DNA from 3 places in the Shinella sp. M31 genome. Region 2 is predicted to be linked to each of the others. Evidence: predicted binding sites of a transcription regulator. Region 2 holds the regulator's gene; each other region holds the start of a gene.
The links. Region 2 encodes PhoB, which activates phosphate uptake and scavenging genes when phosphate is short. Its sites were predicted from a motif close to TGTCATNNANCTGTCAT; they were not measured.

Region 1: the regulator PhoB is predicted to act here: its motif matches at 3,223-3,239, upstream of ACOZKU_RS25070 (esterase-like activity of phytase family protein).
Region 3: the regulator PhoB is predicted to act here: its motif matches at 5,671-5,687, upstream of phnF (phosphonate metabolism transcriptional regulator PhnF).

Annotation. Positions count from the first base shown of each region.
Region 1 is NZ_JBLZPH010000152.1:116,736-124,434, reverse strand. It holds gene ppx (exopolyphosphatase) at 1-1,172, shown strand, start outside; gene ACOZKU_RS25075 (DUF922 domain-containing Zn-dependent protease) at 1,181-1,774, shown strand; gene ACOZKU_RS25070 (esterase-like activity of phytase family protein) at 1,817-3,175, opposite strand; gene ACOZKU_RS25065 (M10 family metallopeptidase C-terminal domain-containing protein) at 3,788-4,807, shown strand; gene rnd (ribonuclease D) at 4,879-6,024, opposite strand; gene ACOZKU_RS25055 (multicopper oxidase family protein) at 6,125-7,519, opposite strand; gene ACOZKU_RS25050 (MFS transporter) at 7,599-7,699, opposite strand, start outside.
Region 2 is NZ_JBLZPH010000138.1:18,278-24,499, forward strand. It holds partial or broken gene pstC (phosphate ABC transporter permease subunit PstC) at 1-783, shown strand, start outside; gene pstA (phosphate ABC transporter permease PstA) at 780-2,108, shown strand; gene pstB (phosphate ABC transporter ATP-binding protein PstB) at 2,122-2,937, shown strand; gene phoU (phosphate signaling complex protein PhoU) at 2,988-3,713, shown strand; gene phoB (phosphate regulon transcriptional regulator PhoB) at 3,735-4,418, shown strand; gene ACOZKU_RS21800 (GcrA family cell cycle regulator) at 4,717-5,253, opposite strand; partial or broken gene ACOZKU_RS21805 (aminotransferase class III-fold pyridoxal phosphate-dependent enzyme) at 5,675-6,222, shown strand, end outside.
Region 3 is NZ_JBLZPH010000072.1:4,609-12,307, reverse strand. It holds gene ACOZKU_RS11090 (MurR/RpiR family transcriptional regulator) at 1-824, shown strand, start outside; cobalamin riboswitch at 860-1,092, shown strand; gene ACOZKU_RS11085 (ABC transporter substrate-binding protein) at 1,272-2,309, shown strand; gene ACOZKU_RS11080 (FecCD family ABC transporter permease) at 2,324-3,334, shown strand; gene ACOZKU_RS11075 (ABC transporter ATP-binding protein) at 3,331-4,137, shown strand; partial or broken gene ACOZKU_RS11070 (class I SAM-dependent methyltransferase) at 4,137-4,919, shown strand; gene phnF (phosphonate metabolism transcriptional regulator PhnF) at 4,916-5,644, opposite strand; gene phnG (phosphonate C-P lyase system protein PhnG) at 5,755-6,234, shown strand; gene phnH (phosphonate C-P lyase system protein PhnH) at 6,234-6,842, shown strand; gene ACOZKU_RS11050 (carbon-phosphorus lyase complex subunit PhnI) at 6,845-7,699, shown strand, end outside.

The DNA of each region.
Region 1 (7,699 bases), on a different contig from region 2:
GCGTGCTGACCGGCGAGGAGGAGGCCTATTTCTCCGCGCTCGGCATCGTCAGCGGTTTTGCCGATACCGACGGCATCGTCGGCGATCTCGGCGGCGGCTCGCTGGAACTGGTCGATGTCGCCGGCGTGCAGGTCGGCAAGGGCATCACCTTGCCGCTCGGCGGCATCCGCCTGTCCGAAGCCTCGGGCGGCTCGGCGGCACAGGCCCGCATCGTCGCGCGCAAGTATCTGCGCAATGCCGATCTCCTGAAGAAGGGCGCCGGCCGCGCCTTCTATGCCGTCGGCGGCACCTGGCGCGCCATCGGCGCGCTGCATATGGAAATGCAGAATTATCCGCTGCACATGATCCAGGGCTACGAACTCGGCTTCTCCGACGCCATGGATTTCCTGACGGATATCGTCACCGCCAAGGACCAGAAGGATCAGGCCTACAGCGCGATTTCCAAGAGCCGCCGCAACCTGCTGCCGTTCGGCGCCGTCGCCATGCAGGAGACGATCGCCATCATGAAGCCCTCGCGGGTCTTCTTCTCCGCACAAGGCGTGCGTGAAGGGTATCTCTATTCGCTGCTCACCGACCGCGAGAAAGCGCGCGATCCCTTGCTGGCCGCTGCCAGCGAGCTTGCCATCCTGCGCGCCCGCTCGCCGGAGCACGCCCGCGAACTGGCCGCCTGGACCGGTCGCATGATGCCGCTCTTCGGCATCACTGAAACGGACGAAGAGCATCGCTACCGCGAAGCCGCCTGCCTGCTTGCCGATATCAGCTGGCGCGCGCACCCGGATTATCGCGGCCTGCAGGCGCTGAACCTCATCGCGCACGGCACCTTCATCGGCATCACCCATCCCGGACGCGCGTTCATCGCGCTCGCCAACTACTACCGTTTCGAAGGCCTGAACGACGACGCCGTCAGCAGTTCGCTCGCCGCCATCGCGACGCCGCGCCTGCGCGAGCTGGCCAAGCTCGTCGGCGGCCTGTTGCGCATCGTCTATCTGTTCTCGGCCTCCATGCCGGGCGTCGTGCCGCATCTGGCGTTCCGCAAGTCGACGAGCCCGGATATCGACCTCGAACTCGTCGTGCCCGCAGATTATTGCGAGCTTGCCGGCGAACGCCTCGACGGCCGCCTGCAGCAGCTTGCCAAGCTCACCGGCAAGCGGCTTGCCTTCAAGTTCCTGTAAGGCCTGCCATGCGGACCCCAACTCGACTGATCGTCGCCATCGGCCTCTTCCTTTCCGGCCCTGCCGCTGCGCAGGACTGGCAGGCAACCGAGCGGGTTGAGCCTTATACGGTGCAGGGAAGCACGGGCCTCGAGATCTATCGGTCGATCGGCGAGCGCGGTCCGAAACTCGGCATTGCCCGCGTCATCGCCCACACCGGCTTCAAGCTGACCTGGACGCGCAAATACGAGCGCCAGGGCGATGCCTGCGTCATCACGGTCAACAAGCCGAAGCTCATCATCACCTACACCTTGCCCAAGCTGAAATCGAAACTATCCGAGCCCCTGAAAAGCCGCTGGGACACCTTCATCGCCGGCGTGACCGCGCATGAAAAAATCCACGGCGATTTCATCAAGGACATGGTCAAGCAGATCGAGGCGATGAGCGTCGGCATGACGGTCGAGAACGACCCGAACTGCCAAAAGATCCGCCCCCAGCTCCAGGCCCGCCTCGGCGAACTCTCCGACGCCCAGCGCGCCCGCAGCCGCGATTTCGACAAGGTCGAGCTCAGCGACGGCGGCAATGTGCACCAGTTGATCCTGCAGTTGGTCGACCCGCGCTAGGCGGAAGGGACGGCGGCACCACCAGATGCCGCCGCCTGCCGATCACTCGGCCTTCAGAAACTCGCCCACTTCCAGCAGGACGAATTCGTTGTCGTCGGCCTTGTCCAGCGCGCGGCCGGCGGAGAAGGGCAGGTTGTTGTCGTTGCCGACGATGATGTGCGTCTCATTCACGCGGTCGACGTTTTCGATCGTCACGAACGGCATGTCGTAGAAGCCGTCGCCGCCGCCCTGGCGCTTCTTGTTGTCGGGATCGGCGATCTTCAGGAGATCGATATAGCCGATCTTGCGCACGGCCTTGCCGACGTTCTCGTCGGTCATGGCGATCTTGTAGATGCGCTTGACCTTGGAAGCGGTGGCAAAGCAATCCGGCTTCGGGTCCTTTGGATCGGCGCAGGCCTTGTCGGCCGTGCCGGCGCCGTTGTCGCGCTCGATCACCAGGGCGGTCGTTTCGTCCAGCATGTTGAAATCGCCGATCGCCTCGCCGCCTTCGGCGAGCGGATAGAGCCAGCTGCGCCCCGTCCATGCCTTGGACGCGACGTCGAGCTCGATGATGCGCAACGCCGGACGGCCATCCGCCTGCTCGACGCTTTCGCTGTCGACCCAGATCGGGCCTTCCAGCAGGCCGTAGAGTTTCGAGTCGTCCTTCGAAAGCGCAAGGCCCTCATAGCCGCCGGAGCGCTTGAGGTTGAAGACCGGCATCTTCTTCGACGGGTCGGCCTGGACGGCGAGCGTCGCATTGTCGGGCGAGGTCACCGGCTTGCCGTCGACCTCCGTGGCGATGACGTCGGTCAGCTTGCCCTCGAGGTCGAATTTCAGGATATAGGGGCCGAATTCCTCGCCGATCCAGAAGCCGTCCGCGACCGGCTGGATGGATTCGACGTCGAAATCGCCGCCCGTGAGATACCGCTGGGCAGCACCCTCCATGACGATTGGGAAGGGCGCTTTCTTGTCCGGGTCGGAGAGGAACACGGTCTTCACCGGCTCCATCGTGCCCTTGTCCCAGTCGAAGCGCACGTTGTGGATCATCAGCATGGCGTCGGTGGAATTCAGCTTGTTGCCGAAACCGTTGTCGGACAGCGTCCAGAACGAGCCGTCGTCCATCGCCTTGATGCCGGAGAAACCCTGCATCGGCTGGCCGTCGAAGGGCAGGGAAAGGCCGGTCTCGCGCACGCCGTCCTTGCCCATGACGGTGCCGAGCGCATCGACGCGCTTGCGGTCGGCCGTCGAGAACTTGCCCGAGGTCTTGAGATAGTCGGCGGCGTCGGCGGGTGCCGCGAGGATCGTGTTGGCCGGAAGGATGGCATGGGCCTTCAGCGTGGCCGGAAATTCCTTTTCTGCGGCAAGCGCTGCGGTCGTCATCAGAAGCGAAAGGGCGGCGGTGGCAAAAAGATGTTTGGTCATATCGTCCTCGGGGTTCGAAAAGCGAGGCCGTTTGATAGGAGCTGTGCATGACTGCCGCTTGACAGTTGCTTGTCGTTTTCATGACGAGGATGCGGGAATTTGCGTTTGCTCCGGAGGAGCCTGCAAGAGCACTGCTTCTACTTGATTTTTTAGTAGATTCTTGTTTAATTAAAAATTAAATTCGGAGGGGGTGAAGCGGAAACTCGGTCGTTTGCTGTGCTATGGCATAATTGATCGGGCGTTGTGTAGATAACGCTGTCGTCAGCGATGCAGAATGCTGGCCACTCTATGACACACTGTAATATCCCTCAAGGTTAGTGATTACCGCAGTCATATCGCAATGCTATCGAAAGTTAAGCGTCGACTTCGAGGACGCGTCATATGGCGCGTGCGGCAGAATTTAATCACGCAGAAGCGGCCCGGATAAGCGAAGGCTTGTCGGGGCCGACTGGCGAACCGGAATTAACGGAGGGGACGGTCGTGGGTACCATCAATTCGAATATCAGCAGAACACTCAACGGCTCGACGCAATTTACCGTTGGCGAAGAAACCTATCAATGGTTTGACCGTTGGCTCGACAATATGAGTCTCTGGGCGCCGACGGATGCCCCCATGCGGACCGTAAGCCTCAGCCTCACCGGCAATTTCTGGGGTGCTGGTGTCATCCGCATCAGCGGCAATGCCAACGTGACGATCACCGACTCGACGAACGGCGTAACGGACGATAATCGCGTCTATATCAGCTATCTTGCACTTGGAACGAACGGAACAAGCACGGTCAACCTGAAAAACGCGGAGGTGGAAACGCTCGTTGGTGGCGGCAATACCGAGAACGTCACTATCGGTTACTGGGCGAGCTACATCGGCCTGAACCGTGGCAATGACTCGGTTTCCGTCGTTGGAAACGGCGAAGTCGGCAGCATGGACCTCGGCCGTGGCGCCGATAAGCTGACAACGACGGGCAACGCCTGGGTCGGATCCGTCTATATGGGACGTGGTGCCGACACGGTCACGCTTGGTGCGGGTGGTGCCGATTACATATCGCTGGGGCGCGATGCCGATACGATCAAGTTCGCGGCACTGACCGACAAAGGGCAGAATGTCACCGTCGACGGCGGCGAGGGCGTGACGGAGACGACGGACAAGGATATCGATACGGTCAATTTCTCCGCCTTTACCAGTGCGCTGACGATCGATCTCGACGGTCAGTCCACGGTGAAGACCGGAGCAGGCAACTTCCATATCCGGAGTTTCGAAAACGTCATCGGCGGCTCGGGCAAGGATACGATCATTGCCAGCGCGGATGTCAATGTCCTCAAGGGTGGCGGCGGCGGTGATACCTTCGTCTTCGAGACGGTCGCGGCCGTGAAAGGCGACAAGATTCTCGACTTCACGCAGGGAAGCGACAAGATCAACCTCTCGGCAATCGACGCCAATGGTTCCGGTACGGGAAGCACAGCTTTCAAGTTCATCGGTACGGCGGCGTTTGGCGATGTCGCAGGCCAGCTTCACTATCTGCAGAAGAATGGCGACACGCTTGTTCAGGGCGACGTGAACGGTGACGGCACTGCCGACTTCACCCTGACCATCGATGCGCTGGTCACGCTGAAGGGCACGGATTTCATCCTCTAAGCCGGCCGTCGCTGAAAACACAAAGGGCGGCCCTGGGCCGCCCTTTTTCCATCCGCGCCATGTTTGCGGGGTCAGATCTCCACCGCTTCGATCTTTTTGTCGACGAAGCGCAACGCCACCTTGCCGCCGATGAGGTTGAGGGCGGTTTCGCCGAAGAGGTCGCGGCGCCAGCCTTTGAGGGCGGGCACGTCGGCGGCCTCGCCTTCGATGGCGATCTTTTCGAGATCGTCGGAATTGGCGATGATCTTGGCGGCGACGCCTTCCTTTTCGGAAACGATCTTGAGCAGCACCTTCAGCATTTCGCTGGCCGATGCAGCCCCTTCCGGAACATGGGTCTGGCGCGGCAGGCGTGGCAGGTCGGTCTTCGGGATCGCCAGCGCCTCGCCGACGGCCTCAAGCAGCGCGGTGCCCGATTGCGAGCGCTCCCAGCCCTTGGGGATGGTGCGCAGCCGCGCCAGCGCTTCGGCGTCGGCCGGCTGCTGCTGGGCGATTTCGTAGATCGTGTCGTCCTTCAGGATGCGCGAGCGCGGCACGTTGCGGCCGCGGGCCTCCCGTTCACGCCAGGCGGCGACTTTTTGCAGCACGGCAAGCTCGATCGGCTTCTTGACGCGCATCTTGAGCCGCTTCCAGGCATCGTCGGGATGCAGGTCGTAGGTCTCGCGCGATTCGAGGACCGCCATTTCCTCGGTCAGCCACAGCGAGCGGCCGGCCTCCTCGAGCTTCTCCTTCAGCGCCAGATAGACGTCGCGCAGATGGGTGACGTCGGCCAGCGCATATTCGAGCTGCTTGTCGGTGAGCGGGCGGCGGCTCCAGTCGGTGAAGCGCGAGGACTTGTCGATATGCTCGCCTTTGATCTTCTGCACGAGCTGGTCGTAGGAGACGCTGTCGCCGAAGCCGCAGACCATGGCCGCGACCTGGGTGTCGAAGATTGGATGCGGAATGAGATTGCCGCGGTTGAAGATGATTTCGATGTCCTGCCGCGCGGCATGGAACACCTTCAACACGGCGGAATTCGCCATCAGCTCGAAGAAGGGGGCAAGGTCGAGGCCCTTGGCGAGCGGATCGACGATCACCTCGATCTCGGGACCGGCGAGCTGGATGAGGCACAGTTCCGGCCAGAAGGTCGTTTCCCGCAGGAACTCCGTGTCGATGGTCAGATACTCGGAACGGGCGAGCGTCTCACAGGCGTCGCGAAGGGCTGCGGTGGTCTCGATGATCTGCATGACGGGCTCGGGCGGACTTTCTTGATTTTTATGATCGCGCAGCTTTAGACGGTCCACGGTTTTGCCACAATCGAAAATTTGTCCGCCGGAAACCTCAGGTTACCCGCACATAGCTAGTCATGCCGGTCTTCTGGTGCTCGATGATGTGGCAATGGAACACCCAGTTGCCCGGATTGTCGGCCACCAGCGCCAGCTGCACCTTCTCGTCCGGCAGGATCAGGTAGGTGTCGGAAAAATGCGGGCGGATCGTCTGCTTGTTCGAGTTCATCGGCCGGAAGGCGAGGCCGTGCAGGTGCAGGGGGTGGATCTGCGGCGTCGGGTTCTCGACATTGAAGACATAGGTCTTGCCGGCCTTCATCTCGGCAAGTGGCGCGGTCGGGTCGCCCGTATCGTCGGCCCACGGCACCCGGTTGATTGCCCAGAAATTATAACCGAGCGAACCGCAGATGCCGTCCTTCGGTCGCTCCTCGGCGGAGGCGCTGAGGATGAAGGGCAGTTCGGTGGCGGCAGACAGATCGGGCTCGGAAAGCGGATTGGCGGCAAGGGCCGGCAGGTCGCGGATATCGCGTTTCAGCGAGGTGCCGACGGCGCGGAAGGTCGCAAGCGTCGCAGGTTTCGTGCCGCGCAGGTCCATGAGAGCGGCGGCGGCGCCTTCGCTATCGGGCATGCGCAGCACAAGGTCGAGCCGCTGGCCGGGGCCGATCATCAGGTGATCGAGCGCAAAGCGTTCGGCGGCCGGGTTGCCGTCGACGGCGATGACCTGCGCTTCCGCGCCCTCCACATTGAGCGCGAGAATGCGGGTGACATCCGTCGAGGCGAGGCGCAGACGCACGAGGCCGCCGGAGGGCGCGTCATATTGCGGCGATTGCCGCCAGTTGGCGGTGCGCACGGTGCCGAAGGTGCCGGCGCGGGCGGCGTCGCGCGGCTTGAACTGGGCAATGAACTGCCCGTCGCCGCCAAGCCGCCAGTCGCGCAGGTTCAGCACGATCTCGGCATCGAAAACGGGATCTGCCGGATCCTCCACCACGATGAGCCCGTTCAGCCCACGGCCCATCTGCTCCAGCGTGTTGCAGTGCGGATGATACCAGAAGGTGCCGGCATCGGGCGGTGTGAAGGCATAGTCGAAACCGTCGCCGCCATAGACATAGGGTTGCGTGAGGAAGGGCACGCCGTCCATTTTGTTGTCGATGCGCAACCCGTGCCAATGGATCGTGGTGGGCTCGGCAAGCTTATTGTCGAGCCGGAGCGCAAAGGGTTTTCCGCGCTGCATGCGCAGCACCGGCGGTATTTCGCCGTCGCCATAGGTCATGACGCCCTTGGTCGGACCCTTGTCCGTGAGCAAAGCCTCGGCGTTGCGCGCCACAAGCGTCGTCTTTGCCTGCGCCTGTGCCGAGAACCCACCGAAACGGCCCGCAAGGCTCACGCCGCCGGCATAGGCTCCGGCGACGAATGTGCCCTTCATCAGCGTGCGGCGTGTCAGCATGGCAATCCCCTCCGGTGCGTCACCCGCTTCTAAACCTGAGGGCCGGGCTCAGCAATGCGGCTGATGCAACCAGATTGCCGCAGGCTCAGGGGCGGCCGTTGCGGTCCTTGTCCGAGGCGGCGAGCTTGTTGAAAAAGAAGGAGGTGCGCAGCAGGTTGCGGAAGCGGCTGCGCCGCTCGCCGGCGG
Region 2 (6,222 bases):
GTCTGGGATCCGCGCTTCGCCGCCGCCGGTGCTACGGCGTCCGCCGGCCAGTTCGGCCTGATCCCGCTGCTCGCCGGTACGCTCTATATCGGCTTCGTCGCGATGTTGGTGGCCGTGCCGGTCGGTCTCTTCGCCGCCATCTACATGTCGGAATATGCCTCGCGTCACGTCCGCTCGGTGGCCAAGCCCCTGCTCGAAGTGCTCGCCGGCATCCCGACCATCGTCTATGGCTTCTTCGCCCTCGTGACGGTCGGCCCGTTCCTGCGCGATATCTCCGCTCAGCTGAACGGCCTCGTCACCGGCAACTACACGAATTTCATCCAGGCGCAGAGCGTTCTGACGGCCGGCTTCGTCATGGGCATCATGCTGATCCCCTACGTCTCCTCGCTGTCGGACGACATCATCACCGCCGTGCCGCGGGCACTGCGTGACGGTTCGCTCGGTCTCGGCGCCACGCGCTCTGAAACGATCAAGCGCGTCATCCTGCCGGCAGCTCTGCCGGGCATCGTCGGTGCGCTTCTGATGACCGCCTCGCGCGCCGTCGGCGAAACCATGATCGTGGTGCTGGCCGCCGGTGTTGCCGCCCGCATGCAGCTCAATCCCTTCGAGCCGATGACGACCGTGACCGTCAAGATCGTCAACCAGCTGACGGGTGACCTCGAATTCACCTCGCCGCAGACGCTGGTGGCCTTTGCCCTCGGCATCACGCTGTTCTTCATCACGCTTTGCCTGAACATCTACGCCCTTTACATCGTGCGCAAATACCGGGAGCAGTACGAATGAGCCAGGTCTCCACGAGCCCTTCGATGGCCGCCCTTGGCGTCTCCGCCAAACCCGAACGTCGCGATATCGGCCTTCGCCGCCGCTACGCCGCCGAGCGCCGCTTCCGCCTCTTTGGCATGGCAGCGATCGCCTTCGGTCTGCTCTTCCTGTTCCTTCTGCTGTTTTCGGTCGTGTCCAAGGGCTACACCGCGTTCCAGCAGTCGATGATCACCATCCCGGTCGAGTTTTCCGAGCAGGTGATCGACAAGAACAACGAGCGCGCCACCAACCCGCAGAAGCTTGTCTCGGCCAACTATCCGGTCGTTGCCCGCAACGCGCTCGCCAAGGTTCTCGGCGTCGATGAAAAGGACCGTGCCGGTCTCAAGGCTGTCAACGGCATGATCTCGGACAGCGTCCGTACGCAGTTCCGCGATATGGTCGTCGCCAATCCGGCGATCATCGGCACCACGCAGACGGTGACCTTCCTCGCCCATGGTGACCTCGACTCGGCCTTCAAGGGTCAGATCGATCTCAAGGTTGCGGAAAACAACCGCAAGATCTCCGACAAGCAGGTCGGCTGGATGAACACGCTCGTCGAAAGCGGCGCGCTCTCCAAGCATTTCAACACCGGCCTCTTCGTCAACGGCGCATCGAGCCGTCCGGAAGCGGCGGGCCTGGGCGTCGCCGTCGTCGGCTCGCTCTACATGATGCTGATCGTACTCGTGCTGTCGCTGCCGATCGGTGTCGCCGCGTCGATCTATCTCGAGGAATTCGCTCCGAAGAACCGTTTCACGGATCTGATCGAGGTGAACATCAACAATCTCGCCGCCGTGCCGTCCATCGTCTACGGCCTGCTCGGCCTCGCCGTCTTCGTCAACTTTGCGGGCTTTCCCCGCTCGGCAGCCCTCGTCGGCGGCCTGGTGCTGACGCTGATGACGCTGCCGACGATCATCATCGCGACGCGCGCTGCCCTCAAGGCCGTGCCGCCGTCGATCCGCTCGGCCGCCCTCGGCCTCGGCGCTTCGAAGATGCAGACCGTGTTCCACCACGTCCTGCCGCTCGCCATGCCGGGCATCCTGACGGGCACGATCATTGGTCTGGCGCATGCGCTCGGCGAAACCGCACCGCTGCTGCTCATCGGCATGGTCGCCTTCGTCGCTGACATTCCGGGAACGCCGCTGGAACCCTCCACGGCTCTGCCGGTGCAGATCTACATGTGGGCGAACGAGGCCGAGCGTGCCTTCGTGGAGCGCACGTCGGGTGCCATCATGGTGCTCCTCATCTTCCTCATCCTCATGAATGTTGGCGCCATCCTGTTGCGCCGCCGTTTCGAACGGCGCTGGTAGAAGGACCGATCCTATGAACATGATGTCAGAAGCAGCAGTCGAGAAAGCGCTGGACAAGAAAATGAACGACATTTCCTACAAGATGATCGGCAAGGACGTTTCGGTCTATTACGGCGACAAGCGCGCCCTCTACGACGTCAACCTGAACGTCCGCGAAAACACCGTGACGGCGCTGATCGGCCCGTCGGGCTGCGGCAAGTCGACTTTCCTGCGCACGCTGAACCGCATGAACGACACGATCGACGGCTGCCGCGTCACCGGCCGCATCACGCTCGATACGGACGATATCTATGATCCGAACATCGACGTCGTCGAACTGCGCGCCCGCGTCGGCATGGTGTTCCAGAAGCCGAACCCGTTCCCGAAGTCAATCTACGAGAACGTCGCCTACGGCCCGCGCATCCACGGCCTCGCCAAATCGAAGGCCGACATGGACGCCATCGTGGAGAAGAGCTTGCAGAAGGCGGGTCTCTGGAACGAGGTGAAGGATCGCCTGCATGAAGGCGGCACCGGCCTCTCCGGCGGCCAGCAGCAGCGCCTGTGCATCGCCCGCGCCGTCGCCGTCAGCCCCGAGGTCATCCTGATGGACGAACCCTGCTCGGCGCTCGACCCGATCGCGACGGCCAAGGTCGAGGAACTCATCCACGAGCTTCGCGCCAACTTCACCATCGTCATCGTGACGCACTCCATGCAGCAGGCGGCCCGCGTCTCGCAGCGCACCGCCATGTTCCACCTCGGCAACCTCGTCGAGGAGAACGACACCGACAAGATGTTCACCAACCCGGATGACCAGCGCACGCAGGACTACATCATGGGCCGCTTCGGCTGACGCTTTCGTCGCCAGGCTTCCCGAAAACCGCGTGTATTAAGGACAAAACGATGTCATCGACCCATATTGTTTCGATTTACGACGAAGAACTGAAATATCTCTCCCGCCGCATCTCCGAGATGGGCGGCACGGCCGAGCAGATGGTGTCGGATTCCGTCCGCGCCCTTGTCACCACAGACGTCGCGCTGGCCCAGAAGGTCATTTCCGAGGACGTCATTCTCGACAATGCCGAGCGCCAGATCAACGACAAGGCGATCGTCACCATAGCCAAGCGCCAGCCGATGGCCGCCGACCTGCGCGAAATCATGGGCACGATCCGCATCGCCGCCGAGCTGGAGCGTGTCGGCGACCTCGGCAAGAACACCGCCAAGCGCGTCATCGCCGTGCAGAGCTCGGGCATGCCGCGCAAGCTCGCCCGCGGGCTGGAGCATCTCGCGGAACTCGCGCTGATGCAGCTCAAGGAAGTGCTCGACGTCTTCGCGACCCGCTCGGTTGACAAGGCCAAGGCGATCCGCGAGCGCGACGACGAGATCGATGCTATCTACACCTCGCTGTTCCGCGAACTTCTGACCTACATGATGGAAGATCCGCGCAACATCACGCCCTGCACGCATCTCCTGTTCTGCGCCAAGAACATAGAGCGCATTGGCGACCACGCCACGAACATTGCCGAGACCATCTACTACATGGCGACCGGCGCCCAGCCGGAAGGCGAGCGCCCGAAGGACGACACCTCGACGTCCGTCGTCGCGGCCGCCGCCGACGCGTCCGAGTAAGTGTAAGCAGGGATCCTGTCCATGGTGCCCAGAATAGCCGTCGTGGAAGACGAGGAGGCGCTGAGCGTCCTCCTGCGCTACAATCTCGAAGCCGAGGGTTTCGAGGTCGATACGATCCTGTCCGGCGACGAGGCCGAGATGCGCTTGCAGGAGCGCATGCCCGACCTCCTCATCCTCGACTGGATGCTGCCGGGCGTCTCCGGCATCGAGCTGTGCCGGCGCCTGCGTCAGCGGCCGGAAACCGAGCGCCTGCCGATCATCATGCTGACGGCGCGCGGTGAGGAGAGCGAGCGGGTGCGTGGCTTGGCCACCGGCGCGGACGACTATGTCGTCAAGCCGTTCTCGACGCCGGAGCTGGTGGCACGCGTCCGCGCCATGCTGCGCCGCGCTAAGCCCGAGGTCGTCTCGACCGTGCTGCGCTGCGGCGATATCGAGCTCGACCGCGAGACGCACCGCGTCCACCGCCGCACCCGCGAGGTTCGCCTCGGCCCGACGGAATTCCGTCTCCTGGAATTCCTGATGACCTCGCCGAGCCGCGTCTTCTCGCGCTCGCAGCTGCTAGACGGCGTATGGGGCCACGACATCTATGTCGACGAACGCACCGTCGACGTGCATGTCGGCCGCCTGCGCAAGGCGCTCAATTTCGCCAACATGCAGGACGTCATCCGCACGGTCCGCGGCGCCGGCTATTCGCTGGAAACCTGAGCGAAAAGCATTCCTCCCAAGGACGGAAATGGGCCCTGCGGGGCCTGTTTGCGTTTTGGGAGCCAGTATTGTGTCGCCCTCATCCGCCTGCCGGCACCTTCTCCCCGCAGGCGGGGAGAAGGGACCATCGACGCCCGGTGGTGTTCAAAAGGAAATGCTTTTGAGAAACGTTGCCTTCTCCCCTTCTCCCCGCTTGCGGGGAGAAGGTCGCGGCAGCGGGATGAGGGGCTTTCCCAACCTTTCACTACAAACAAAAACGGAGCCTTTCGGCTCCGTTTCTCATTCCATGTCCACGCGATCAGCGCATCCGGCGACGCTCGGCCGAGGGCTGGTAGGCGAGGCGCTGGTGGTAGGTGCAGTAGGGCGAATTATCAGGGGACTCGTTGCCGCAGAAGTGGAAATCGTCGTTCAGCGGGTCGCCGATCGGCCACTTGCAGGTGCGCTCGGTCAGCTGCGTCAGTTCCAGCTTGCGCGACATCGGCACGACGACATTGTTGCCGTTGGCGGGAACCGGGAGCTGTTCGGTCTCCACCTCGAATGCCGTATCCATGTCCATGTCGTTCTTGGCAACGGCTGCCGGACGGGCGGCGGTGCGCGGGGTGACGGCACGGGCCTGGAAGGTCGCGGGGCGCGGAGCGGCCGGTGCCGGACGCTTCGGGCGGGCGGCGGTCTGCGTGCCGCCAGCCTTGGCGCGGCCCGGCAGGTTGAGCCGGTGCACCTTGCCGATCACGGCATTGCGGCTGACGCCGCCGAGTTGTGCCGCGATCTGGCTCGCGCTCAAACCCTCGGCCCAGAGCTTCTTGAGTTTTTCGACGCGCTCGTCTGTCCAGTTCATTTTTTCGTCTCCGCTCGGCGTTCGATGCGAGAATCCCTCATCGCGTCCCGGACAGATCCGGAACCTGAACGCCTTCAACTCTTTTGGTGACTAGTTCCGCCGCATGCAGTCTAGTAATTGGTCTTTAACCTAGAGACCGGGGGACTCTGTGACAAGAGTCGCAGGAATCGGCGCGAATCGATTTCGAGGTTTTCCCCAACTTGCTGGTCGGGTGTGACTCGACGGCGACACCTTCCGCGCGTGCCGTGAATCCTCACCTTGCGGGAGGTTCAGCGTCACTCGGGGTGCGATTTTGTTGACATCCCCAGGTGAAATGCCGATAGTGCCGCAGGCCGCCGAAAGGCGGCTTTTGATTTTTCCGGAGCCCGGAAAAGTCAAGTGTCAGACGTTTTTTTCGCATCTCTTTTGGAGGATCCGCGCCATGGCCGATGCCGCGCCGCTCTATGAAACCTATATGCGTGCACCCCTTCGGTTCACGCGCGGGGAGGGCGTCTGGCTGATCGCCGAAGATGGCGAGCGATATCTCGATTTCGCCGCCGGCGTCGCCGTGAATTCTCTGGGCCATGCGCATCCCCATCTCGTCGCTGCGCTGAAGGATCAGGCCGACAAGGTCTGGCACCTGTCCAACCTCTATGAGGTGCCCGGCCAGGAGAGCCTCGGCCGTCGGCTGACGGAGGCGACCTTCGCCGACAAGGTGTTTTTCACCAATTCGGGCGCCGAAGCGCTGGAATGCGCCATCAAGACCGCGCGCCGCTATCACTTCGCCAAGGGCCATCCCGGCAAATTCCATATCCTCACCTTCGACGGCGCCTTCCACGGCCGCACGATCGCGACGATCGCGGCCGGCGGCCAGGAGAAGTACATCGAGGGCTTCGGCCCCAAGGCGCCGGGCTTTCTGAAGCTGCCCTTCGGCGATATCGCTGCCGTCAAGGACGCGATAACAGAGGAAACCGCCGGCATCCTGATCGA
Region 3 (7,699 bases), on a different contig from region 2:
CCGACGACCTCAGGCGGTCCAAATCCGACAAGCTGATCGCCCACTATATCGAGCGCAACCTTTCCGAACTGCCGTTCGAGACGGCGCGCTCCATCGCCCAGCGTCTCGAACTTTCCCCCATGACCATCGGCCGCTATCTGCGCCGTATGGGCTTCGACGGGCTCGACGAGTTGAAGAGCGAGCTGCGCCGCGGCAGTTCCAACCCCGCCTGGCAAGTGAAAGGGCAGGTCGGACGCCTGGAGCAGGACCGCAAGGACGGCAAGCTGCTCGCCGGCCTCATCCAGCAGCAGATCGACAATCTCGGCCAGATCTATGCCCTCACCACCGCGCCGGAATGGCAGCAGACGATCGACGCGCTGATCGGCGCGACGGAGGTCTATGTCGCCGCCTATCAGAACGTGCGCGGCATCGCGCAATATTTCGCAAGCCAGCTTTCCTATACGCGCCCGCGCGTGCAGTTCGTCGATGGCGTGAACGGCACCTATGCCGAAGTGCTCGACGGCTCCGTCGAGGGGCGGCTGCTTTTCCTGCACGACGTGCGCCGCTTTGCCGCCAAGGCCCGGCCGCTCGCGCTGGAGGCCCGGCGTGCCGGCGTAAAGGTCGTGCTGCTGACCGATGAATTCTGCCCCTGGGGTCCTGAAGTCTCCGATATCTGTCTCATCGTGCCCGGCTCGCACGGGCCGCTGTGGGATGGTGCCGCGACCATGACGGCGGTGATGGATCTGATGCTCAGCAACGTCATCGTCGAAATGGGCGACGAGGTGAGCGAGCGCGTCGACCGGCTGACGCACCTTCAGGACGTCTTCGGGGATTTCGAAAGCTGATTGTCACCGTCATCTTGACGCCACCGAACGGTGCGGATTAAGGATGGGACGACGGTTCCCCGAAGGATGACTCCCAGGGGATTAATAGGGAACACGGTGCGGACGACCCAACAGGGACCCATTCCGTGGCTGCCCCCGCAACTGTAGGCGGATTGCCGCCTGTCCTCGTGACGCGTTTGGCGTCATGCCACTGCGCATTTCGCGCGGGAAGGCAGACAGGCAGCAGATATCCGTGAGCCAGGAGACCTGCCGTCAGAGCCGAGAGTGCTGCTTGTCGCGCACTCGAGAATCCAAGTCACGGGCGGGGAAGCCCGGAACAGGAGACGCCATGACGAGCCCGACTGCCGCCCGCGGCAGACCTCCCTTCGTTTTCTCCCGACCGCATTCGGTGCGCCCTTCGTGGTCCATTGGCTGAGCCCGCACGCCTTCACTCTCCGGGAGAAATCCATGACCCTATTTGCCGCGGCCCTGCGTGCCGCATCCCTCGTTTCCGCCCTTGCCGGCGCAGTGACCCTCATCGCTTCCGGCACGGCCCAGGCCGCCGCGACGCAGTATCCGCTTACGCTGCAAAACTGCGGCCGACCGGTCACCTTCCAGAAGGCGCCGACGAAGACCGTCTCGATCGGCCAGAGTTCGACCGAAATCCTCTACATGCTCGGCCTCGCCGACAAGGTGGTGGGCACCGCACTTTGGGTCGGCCCGGTCCTCAAGGGCTATGAGGACGTCAATGTGAAGATCGATCGTCTCGCCGACAACGAGCCGAGCTTCGAAAGCGTGCTCGCCAAGAAGCCGGATATCGTCACGGTGCAGTTCCAGTGGCAGGTCGGCCCGGAAGGTGTCGTCGCCAAGCCCGAGCAGTTCGAGGAACTCGGCATTCCCGTCTATACCTCGCCGGCCGATTGCGTCGGCAAGGAGAACAGCGCGGCCAGCGACGGCGTGCGCCACCAGGTCTTCACCATGGAGCTGGTTTATCAGGAGATCCGCGAGATGGCGCAGATCTACGATATCCAGGACAAGGGCGAAGAGGTCGTTGCCGCGCTGAAGGCGCGTGAGGAGGCTGCCCGCGCCAAGGTCGCCGCCGCCAAGGACAAGCTCTCCGCCGTCTTCTGGTTCTCCAGCGCTGCCGATGCCGATCCCTATGTCGCCGGCAAGAACGGCGCGCCGGGTTACATCATGTCGGCGCTCGGCATCGAAAACATCATCAAGACCGAGGACGAATGGCCGACGGTCGGCTGGGAGACCATCGCCAAGGCCGCACCGACCATGATCGTCGCCGGCTCGATGGAGCGCCGCCGCTATCCGCTCGACAGCCTCGAGGCGAAGCTCGACTTCCTGAAGACCGATCCGGTCGCGGGCCTCATGCCGGCGGTGAAGAGCAACCATGTCTTCGACATGGACGCCCAGGCGATGAACCCGACGATCCGAACCATCGAGGGCATCGAGCGTCTGGCCGATGCAATCGAAAAGGCTGGTCTCGCCAAGTGATCTCCGATCGCCCCATCGTGCTTCGGACGGGCGCCGTTTTCACGGCGCTCCTCCTCCTGCTGTTGGCGCTCGGCGTCGGGGCCGCCGTCGGCGAGACGGCGATCCCGCTCGACGTGGTGGCGAAGACGGTGGCAAACCGGCTCTGGCATGCCGGCTACCCGCTGGAGCCGATCGACGAAGGCATCATCTGGAACTACCGGCTGAGCCGGGCGATGGTCGCGGCTTGCTGCGGTTCGGCGCTGGCACTCTGCGGCGTCATCCTGCAATCGCTGCTGCGCAATGCGCTGGCCGATCCCTACATCCTCGGCATTTCCGCCGGCGCCTCGACCGGTGCCGTCAGCGTGGCGATCCTCGGCATCGGCGCCGGTGCCCTGACGCTGCCGGCCGGCGCCTTCCTCGGCGCGCTCGTCGCCTTCGGCCTTGTCAGCGCGCTCGCCTTGCGCGCCGGGCGCGGCACGAGCGCGATCATTCTCGCCGGCATTGCCGGCTCGCAGCTCTTCAATGCGCTCACGTCCTTCATCGTCACCAAGGCGGCGAGTGCGGAGCAGGCGCGCGGCATCATGTTCTGGCTGCTCGGCAATCTCTCCGGCGTGCGCTGGCCGGATGTGTGGCTCGCGCTGCCGGCGGCGATCCTCGGCCTTCTCGTCTGCCTGTGGCATGCCCGTGCGCTCGATGCTTTCACCTTCGGCACAGAATCGGCCGCCTCGCTCGGCATTCCCGTGCGCCGGGTCTATGTCGTGCTGATCGCCATTTCCGCGCTGATGACGGCGACCATGGTCTCCATCGTCGGCTCGATCGGCTTTGTCGGCCTCGTCATTCCCCATGCCGCGCGCATGGTCGTCGGCGTGCGGCACGGCCTGCTTCTGCCGGCCTCGGCGCTGATCGGCGCCATCTTCATGATCGCGGCGGACGTGCTGTCGCGTGTCATCATTCCCGGCCAGGTCCTGCCCATCGGCGTCATCACAGCGCTGTTCGGCGCGCCGGCCTTCGCGCTCATCCTCAGCCAGAGGAGATCGGCCCTGTGACGTTGTCCGCCAAAAACCTGCACTGGTCGGCCGGTGGCGCGACCATCCTGTCGGATGTCTCGCTCGACGTGCGCCCCGGCGAATTCCTCGGCATCATCGGCCCGAACGGCTCGGGCAAGACGAGCCTGATGTCGCTGATGTCAGGCATTCGCAAGCCGCAGGCCGGTGCCGTCCTGCTCGACGGCAGGCCGCTTTCGGATCATGGCCGCCAGGCCGTTGCCCGGCGCATCGCCTTTGTCGAGCAGCAGGCGGAAACCACCGAGCGCATCACCGCGCGCCAGGCCGTCGAACTCGGCCGCACACCCTATCTCGGCGCGCTCACCCCCTGGTCGCGGACCGATGACGCCATCGTCGACCGGGCGCTGGAGGAGGTCGACATGGCGCATTTCGCCGGCCGGCTCTGGCACACGCTGTCAGGCGGTGAGCGCCAGCGGCTGCATATCGCCCGGGCGCTCGCCCAGCAATCGCCGATCCTGCTGCTCGACGAACCGACCAACCATCTCGATATCGGCCACCAGATCAGCCTGCTCCAGCTGGTGCGCGAGCAGGAGCTGACCGTCGTCGCCGCCCTGCACGATCTCAACCACGCCGCCATGTTCTGCGACCGCATCGCCGTCATGCAGGGCGGGCGCATCGTGGCACTGGGCACGCCGGCCAAGGTGCTGGAGCCGCAGCGCCTGCTGGAGGTTTTTGGCGTCACCGTGGATGTGGAGCGCGACAGCGCCGGTGGCTGCTTCATCCGCTATCGCCGCCCGGAGCCGCGGCCGCCGCGGCTGAAACTCGTGGCGAACGAGGGCATGTAATGCACGGCACGCTCTCCAACGATCACCTCAAGGAAGACATCCGCGACTACTGGTCCCGCCGCTCGCAAACCTTCGATCTCGCCTTCGGTCACCGCATTCCCGAAGGGCCGGAATTCGACGCCTGGGCGGCGGCGATCCGCGAGCATCTGGGACCGGAGCCGCGCCGTGTGCTGGAGCTTGCCTGCGGTACGGGGGAGGTGACACGCCTGTTGCTGTCACTCGGCCACGATGTGACGGCGCTCGATTTTTCGGAGGCTATGCTGTCGGTGGCGCGCAGGAAACATGCGGGGGCGAAGGGTCTTCGCTTTCTGCTCGCCGATGCGGAAAACCCCATGGAGCCGGACGAAAGCTATGATGCCATCGTCTGCCGCCACCTCGTATGGACGCTGACGACGCCTGAGCAGGCCTTTGCGGAATGGCACCGCGTGCTGAAACCGGGCGGTACGCTGCTGTTCTTCGATGGCGACTGGGCCGCCCCGACACGGCTTGGACGGCTGGCGAGCCGCGCCATCGCGGTGCTCGATCGGTTTATCGGAACCGACCCGCATTATGACGGTGCGATGGGTGACCGGCATTCCAGTATCATGCAGCGCCTGCCCTTTGGCGACGGGCTGACGGTCGAACGCGTACTGCCTTTGCTGGAGACGGCCGGTTTCCGCGGTGTGACGATCGGCTCCCATGCGCCGATCGCCAGAGCACAGTAGCGGACGGCGGACCTGCGCAACAGGCTGCGCACGCTGCTTTATCGTCGCTTCATTCTCTGCTGCCGCAAGCCGGCCTAGTCTTCGGGCTCCACCGTCAGCTTGACACGGTCGGCAGCGAAGCGGGTGCGGGAAAACTGGATCGGCGTTCCCGCAAGGTCGGTATTGACGGCTGTCGCGACGAGGATGATCGCGCCGGGCGAAAGCTTCAGGTGCCTGATATCGTCGCCCTCGGCGTGGATGGCCGAGATTTCCGTCGAGCGGCGCACATAGTCTGTGACGCCGAGCTCGCGGAAGGCCGCGGTGATGGAGCGGGTCCGCTCGAAAATCCCGCCGATCTCGCCGAAACGGTCCGCCGGGAAATAGTGCGTCGCGCGCGAGATTGGGCGCTTGTCGGCACTGTTGACGGTTTCCATGCGCACACAGAGCGTGCCGATAGGGAGTCCGAGGGCTTCGGCCACGATCGATGGCGCAACCTCGGTTGCCGCCTCCAGCATCCTGCCCTCGATATCGCGTGCCTGATTGCCGAGGCCCTGCGAAAAGCGCGTGCGCTTTGAAATCGGAAAACGCAGCCGGTCGCGCCGCTCGATGCGGGTGCCGATGCCCTGGATGGGGCGAACGATGCCTTCTTCCGCAAGCGCCGCCATGGCGCTGCGCACCGTGTGGCGGTTCACGCCGAAGCGGGCGGCGAGCACCATTTCCGGCGGCATCATGCCGGTTTCGTCGAAATCGCCATTGTTGATCGCAAGGCGCATGCGGTCGGCGATCTGCCGCCAGAGCGCCACGCCCGATTGCCGTTCCACCATTTTTTCGCCCCCGCGATATCGTCCGCTGTCACACCCTTGTCATTCCGGCCGATTAAGACAAGACTTAGATGTTCGGTTGTCTAGATTAATAGACATTTGGAGATGAGGCAATGGCATCAATGGAAAAAAGGACCGGGGCCACCGCGAAGGGCACGGCGGCGGACCGGCAGAGGGCGATGGGCCTGCTTGCCAAGGCAAGCCGGGCCGAGTTGCAGGCGGCATTCGACGTGCTGGCGGACAAGCCGGTCGTGCAGCCGGTGCGCGGGCCGGAAACGGGTCTCGTCATGGTGCGCGGCCGCATCGGCGGCGGCGGTGCGCCGTTCAATCTCGGGGAGGCGACGGTGAGCCGCGCCAGCATCCGCCTTACGGATGGCACGGTCGGCCACAGCCAGGCGCTCGGCACGGATGGTGCCAAGGCCCGGCTTTCGGCGATCTTCGATGCCCTCTTCCAGCAGCCGGCCCACAGGGCCGAGGTGGAGGCGCTGCTTTCGGCAATTGCGGCACGCATTGCTGATGAGGACGCTGAAAAGGCCCGCCAGACGGCGGCCACCCGCGTCGATTTCTTCACCATGGTTCGCGGAGAGGACTGATGTCGTTGGATACACTCGCCTTTGCCGGCGGTTTTCAGGAGCCGGTCTTCCAGGCCCAGGCCGTCTTCCGCACGATGATGGATTGCATGGCCCGTCCGGGCACGATCGGCGATATCGCCGCAACCGTCGCGCCGCCCAAGCCGCTGACGCCGGCCGCCGGTGCCATCGCGCTGACGCTCTGCGATCACGATACCGCCGTCTGGCTGACGCCGGCGCTCGCCGCCTCCGCCTTGCCCGGCTGGCTTGCCTTCAATGCCGGCGCGGTGCTGGCGGAAGAACGCCAGAACGCCCGCTTCGCCTTCATCGAGAAGGGCGCGATGCTGCCGAATTTCTGCCTCTTCGCGCAGGGCACGCAGGAATATCCGGACCGTTCCACGACGCTGGTCGTCGAAATCGAGGCCTTCGAAGGCGGCCGCCCACTCGTCCTGAAGGGGCCGGGCATCCGCACACAGGAGGAAATCGCGCCGGTCGGCCTACCCGACATGTTCCCGCAGTTCTGGGCGGAAAACCGCCAGAAATTCCCGCGCGGCGTCGACCTGATCCTCGTTGCCGGCGACAGGATCGTCTGCCTGCCGCGCACCACCGTTATCAGCGTGAAGGAGGTGTAACCATGTACGTTGCCGTCAAGGGTGGCGAAGCCGCCATCTCCAACGCTCACCGCCTTCTCGCCGACCGCCGACGCGGCGACCGTTCACTGCCGGCCATCGGCATCGAGCAGATCGTCGCCCAGCTCGGCCTTGCCGTCGACCGCGTGATGGCGGAGGCCTCGCTCTACGACCGTTCGCTTGCCGCACTTGCCGTCCGGCAGGCACGGGGCGACATGATCGAGGCAATCTTCATCCTGCGCGCCTACCGCACGACGCTGCCGCGCTTCGGTTATTCCAAGCCGGTCGAGACCGGCGAGATGCTTGTCGAACGCCGCGTCTCGGCGACTTACAAGGACCTGCCGGGCGGCCAGTTGCTCGGCCCGACCTTCGATTACACGCACCGCCTGCTCGATCCGTCGCTTCTGACAGACGACGCGGTTGACGCCCCGCTGGAGCGTGATGAGGCCGGCGAGCCCGTCATGCGCGTCTCCGACATTCTGGCCGGCGAAGGCCTGGTCGAGGATGACGGCGACATGCCTGATGGCCACGTCGCCGGCGACATCACCCGCGAGCCGCTGGAATTTCCTATGGCCCGCGACTTGCGCTTGCAGGCGCTCGCCCGTGGCGACGAAGGCTTTCTGCTCGCGCTCGGCTATTCCACGCAGCGCGGTTATGCCCGCACCCATCCCTTCGTGGGCGAAGTGCGCATCGGCGAGGTCGAGGTGGAGCTGGACATGCCGGAGCTCGGCTTTGCCGTCTCGCTCGGCCGCATCCAGATCACCGAATGCCAGATGATCGCGCAGTTCAAGGGCTCGGCGAAGAACCCGCCCCAGTTCACCCGTGGCTACGGCCTCGTCTTCGGCCAGAGCGAGCGCAAG